2 regions of the Nocardiopsis oceanisediminis genome follow, and region 1 is predicted to be linked to the other one. Evidence: predicted binding sites of a transcription regulator. Region 1 holds the regulator's gene; the other holds the start of a gene.
The links. The regulator HspR, encoded in region 1, represses chaperone genes until heat shock. The targets are predictions, from matches to a motif close to ANTTGAGTCNNNNNGACTCAANT.

Region 1 (2,394 bases):
GAAGTCGGCGTCCCAGGACGAGATCAAGTCCGCCTACCGCAAGCTCGCCCGCGCCAACCACCCCGACGCCAACACCGGCGACGAGCAGGCCGAGGAGCGCTTCAAGGAGATCTCCGAGGCGTACAGCGTCCTGTCGGACGAGAAGCGCCGCAAGGAGTACGACGACGCCCGCTCCCTGTTCGGCGGGTCCTACCGGCCGGGCGGCGGGACCGGCGCGGGCGGATTCGACCTCGGGGACCTGTTCGGCGGCGCCGGCGGGGGGACCGGCGGCGCGCCGGGCGGCGGTGAGCGGCTGAGCGACCTGTTCGGCGGGCTGTTCGGCGGCCGGGGCCGGGCCGCGTCCTCGCGGCGCGGCGCCGACGTGGAGACCGAGACCACGCTGACCTTCAACGAGGCGGCCGACGGCGTCACCCGGACGTTCGCGCTGAGCAGCGACGCCGCCTGCCCGACCTGCAAGGGCAGCGGCGCCCGGGCGGGCAGCGACCCGAAGGTCTGCCCCAAGTGCGCGGGCACCGGCCATGAGAGCAAGAACCTGGGCGGCTTCTCGCTGTCCGAGCCGTGCAGCGAGTGCAAGGGGCGCGGTCTGGTCACCGACGACCCCTGCCCGACCTGCAGCGGAAGCGGGCGCGGCAAGAGCACCCGCAGAATCCAGGCCCGCATCCCCGCCGGCGTCTCCGACGGCCAGCGGATCAAGATCGCGGGGAAGGGAGCGCCGGGCGAGAACGGGGGACCGGCCGGAGACCTCTATGTGGTGGTGCACGTGCAGAAACACCCGGTGTTCGGCAAGTCCGGGGAGAACCTGACCATCACCGTCCCGGTGACCTTCCCGGAGGCCGTGCTCGGCGCGGACATCCGGGTGCCCACGCTGAACGGGGTGTCGGTCACCGTGAAGGTCCCGCCGGGCACGCCCAGCGGGCGGACCATGCGGGTGCGCGGCAAGGGCTCCCGGCGCCGCGACGGCACCCTCGGGGACCTGCTGGTCACCGTCGAGGTGCAGGTGCCGCAGAACCTCGGGAGCGAGGCCCGCGAGGCGCTGGAGAAGTACCGGGCCGCCACCTCCGACCAGGATCCGCGCCGCGGGCTGGAGGCCCGGGCCAAGGGAGCGTGAACACGATGAACTACGGCGGCGTCGGCGACGACATCCCGGTCTACGTGATCTCGGTCGCCGCCGAACTCTCCGGGCTCCACCCCCAGACGCTGCGCCAGTACGACCGGCTGGGCCTGGTCCGGCCGGGCCGGACCTCCGGCCGCGGCCGGCGCTACTCGATGCGCGACATCCGGCTCCTCCGCGAGGTGCAGCGGCTCTCCCAGGAGGAGGGCATCAACCTCGCCGGGATCAAGCGGATCCTGGAGCTGCAGCAGGAGGTGGAGGACCTCCGGGAGACCGTGTTCCACCTGCACAACGAGCTGGAGGCGGCGCGCAGCGCGGTCGCCCGGCGCGGCGGCGCGCCCCGCCCCAAGGGGGGCGAGCTCATCCCGGTGCGGCGCACCCGGGTGACCATCTTCAACCCCGCGGCGCACCCGGGCCGCCCCCAGGACGGGCAGGGCGACCAGGGCGAGTGACCGGCCCCCCGGCGGGGCCGGCGCGACGGCCGGGGGCACCCGTGCGCCCCGGCCCCGGACCGATTTGCACGACCGCTTGGTGATTCGCGTGAAGGGGGCGGCGAACACATGAACTACAAACTCACCACGAAGAGCCAGGAGGCCCTGTCGGCGGCGATCCGCCGGGCCACCGCCGACGGTGCTCCGCAGGTCGAACCGGTGCACCTGCTCGCCGCCCTGCTGGAGCAGGGCGAGGGGATCATCCGGCCGCTGCTCAAGGAGGTCGGGACCGACCCGGACGCGCTCGCCGGGCGGACCGACCAGGCGCTGGCCGCGCTGCCCAAGGCCAGCGGGAGCACGGTCAGCGCACCGCAGAGCTCCCGCCAGCTCATCGTCTCGCTGAACACCGCCGCGCAGCGCGCCAAGCAGATGGAGGACGAGTACGTCTCCACCGAGCACCTGCTGGTCGGGCTGGCCGCCGACGGCGGCGAGGCGGCCCGGCTGCTGAACGACGCCGGCGCCGCCCCCGAGGCCCTGCTGGACGCCTTCGAGCGGGTCCGCGGACCGGGCAAGGTCACCTCGCAGAACCCCGAGGAGACCTACCAGGCGCTGGAGAAGTACGGCGTCGACCTCACCGCGCAGGCCCGCTCCGGCTCGCTGGACCCGGTGATCGGCCGGGACACCGAGATCCGCCGGGTGGTGCAGGTGCTCTCCCGGCGGACCAAGAACAACCCGGTGCTGATCGGCGAGCCCGGCGTCGGCAAGACCGCCGTGGTGGAGGGGCTGGCGCAGCGGATCGTCGCCGGGGACGTGCCCGAGTCGCTGCGGGACAAGCGGCTCATCTCGCTGGAC
Region 2 (2,394 bases), 4.8 Mb from region 1:
TTCGCGGCGTAGAAGGAGCCCATCATGTACTGGCCGCACTCGCCCTCGTGGACCGGGAGCCCGGCGTCCTGCTGGGAGGTGGTCGCGATGGACTTCACGCCGCCGTGGCCGCCGTTGACGTAGTCCGGGTTGCGCAGCACGCCGTCCACCCGGTCCAGGGCGTCGACGATCTTCGGGTCGTCGAACGGGATCTCGTGCTCGATCCACTGGTCGTAGACCTCGGGGCCGTGCTCGCGCAGCACCGCGTTCTCCAGCCAGTCGGTGGCGGGCCAGCCGGTGGCCTCGCCCGACTCGATCCCGGCGCACCAGGGCTTGAGCCCGTCCTCGGCCATCGTGTCGGAGAGGTCGATCATCTCGTCCCAGGTCTCGGGGATCTCGTAGCCGTTCTCCTCGAAGACCGCGGGCGAGTACCAGACCAGCGATTTCACGTTGGCGGCCTGCGGGGTGGCGTACAGCTCGCCGTCGTGCTCCACGTAGGAGAGCCAGTCCTCGCTCCAGCCCTGCTCGGCGCGCTCCCGGGCGCCCTCGGGCAGCGGCAGCGCGTCGCCGGACTCCATGAACCGGGCGAGCAGGCCGGGCTGCGGGAAGATGCCGATGTCCGGGGCGTTCCCGCCGTCCACCTTGACCTGGATCTGCGCCTCGAACTCGCCGCTGCCCTCGTAGGCGATCTCGATCCCGGTGCAGTCGGAGAACTCCGACCAGGCCTGCTCCAGGCGCTCGCCCTCCTCCTCCCGGATGGGCCCGTAGATCTCCACGGTGCCGCCGATGTCCTGCCACTCGGCGTAGGGCTCGCAGGCGGCGGAGTCCTGGTCGGCCCCTCCGCCGCTCTCGCCGGCCAGGTAGGCGCAGCCGCCGGCCAGCAGGACCAGCGGCATGCCGGCGGCGGCCAGGCGGAGTCTCGGTGTCGGGGGCGGGAACGGGGCCATGCGCACACCTCCAGGAACACCCGGCAACTGGTATAGACCGGTGGCCACCGATGTAAGTGCCTACCGGGGCGGATGTCCAGGGCCGGGCGCGATGCGGACGGCAACGGTTCAGTCACGGCCGTGATCGCTCACGGCGAACAGCAAGGCGGGAAGAAACTCGGACTCTTCTTTATTGAGTGAAAGTGACTCAACCATGGAGGGTTCGATGAGTGAAGCGCACACCGGTGCGACGCTGCCGGTTCTCCCCCTTGATGACGACGTCGTGCTCCCCGGCATGGTGGTGCCGGTGGATCTGTCCGACTCCGAGGTCCGCGCGGCCGTCGAGGCGGCGCAGGCCGCCGCGAAGGACGCCCCCGGTGCCCCCGGCATCCGCTCCGAGCCGGCCAGGCCCCGGGTCCTGATCGTTCCGCGCGTCGACGGCTCCTACGCCGGCGTGGGCACCGTCGCCCTCGTCGAGCAGGTCGGGCGCACCCCGCAGGGGGAGCCCGCCGCGGTGCTGCGCGGTGCGGCCCGCGCCCGGGTGGGCGCCGGCACCACCGGCCCCGGCGCGGCCCTGTGGGTCTCGGTCGAGGTGCACGAGGAGGCCGCCCCCGAGGGCGGCTACCCCGGCAAGGTCACCGAGCTCGCCCGCGAGTACAGGACCCTGGCCGCGACCTTCCTGCAGAAGCGCGGCGCCTGGCAGGCGATCGACGCCATCCAGCAGACCGAGGACCCCGGCCGGCTGGCCGACCGCGGCGGCTACTCGCCGTTCCTCAAGACCGACCAGAAGCTCCGGCTGCTCCAGGCCTACGACGTCGCCGAGCGGCTCCGCCTGCTGGTCGAGTGGACCCGCGAGTACCTGGCCGAGCTGGACGTCGCCGAGACCATCGACAAGGACGTCCAGGAGGGCGTCGACAAGCAGCAGCGCGAGTTCCTGCTCCGCCGCCAGCTGGAGGCGATCCGCAAGGAGCTCAACGAGCTGGACGGGCGCCCCGGAAGCGAGGAGGACGACTACCGGGAGCGGGTGCAGGCGGCCGACCTCCCCGAGCACGTCCGCGAGGCGGCCCTGGCCGAGGTGGACAAGCTGGAGCGGGCCGGCGACTCCTCGCCGGAGTCCGGGTGGATCCGCACCTGGCTGGACACCGTGCTGGACATGCCGTGGAACGTCCGCACCGACGACGCCTACGACATCTCCGGCGCCCAGCGGGTGCTGGACGCCGACCACACCGGCCTGGACGACGTCAAGGAGCGGATCATCGAGTACCTGGCGGTGCGCAAGCGCCGCGAGGAGCGCGGCCTCGGCGTGATCGGCGGCCGGCGCAGCGGCGCGGTGCTGGCCCTGGTCGGCCCGCCCGGCGTCGGCAAGACCTCGCTGGGGGAGTCGGTGGCCCGCGCGATGGGGCGGAAGTTCACCCGGGTCGCGCTCGGCGGCGTCCGCGACGAGGCGGAGATCCGCGGCCACCGGCGCACCTACGTCGGCGCGCTGCCC

Region 2: lon (endopeptidase La) is a predicted target of HspR. The motif match lies at 1,097-1,119, and genes of this name have one in related genera.

Annotation. Positions count from the first base shown of each region.
Region 1 is NZ_JAFMZJ010000001.1:6,655,140-6,657,533, forward strand. It holds gene dnaJ (molecular chaperone DnaJ) at 1-1,108, shown strand, start outside; gene J0910_RS29115 (heat shock protein transcriptional repressor HspR) at 1,114-1,563, shown strand; gene clpB (ATP-dependent chaperone ClpB) at 1,672-2,394, shown strand, end outside.
Region 2 is NZ_JAFMZJ010000001.1:1,893,993-1,896,386, forward strand. It holds gene J0910_RS08620 (ABC transporter substrate-binding protein) at 1-926, opposite strand, end outside; gene lon (endopeptidase La) at 1,132-2,394, shown strand, end outside.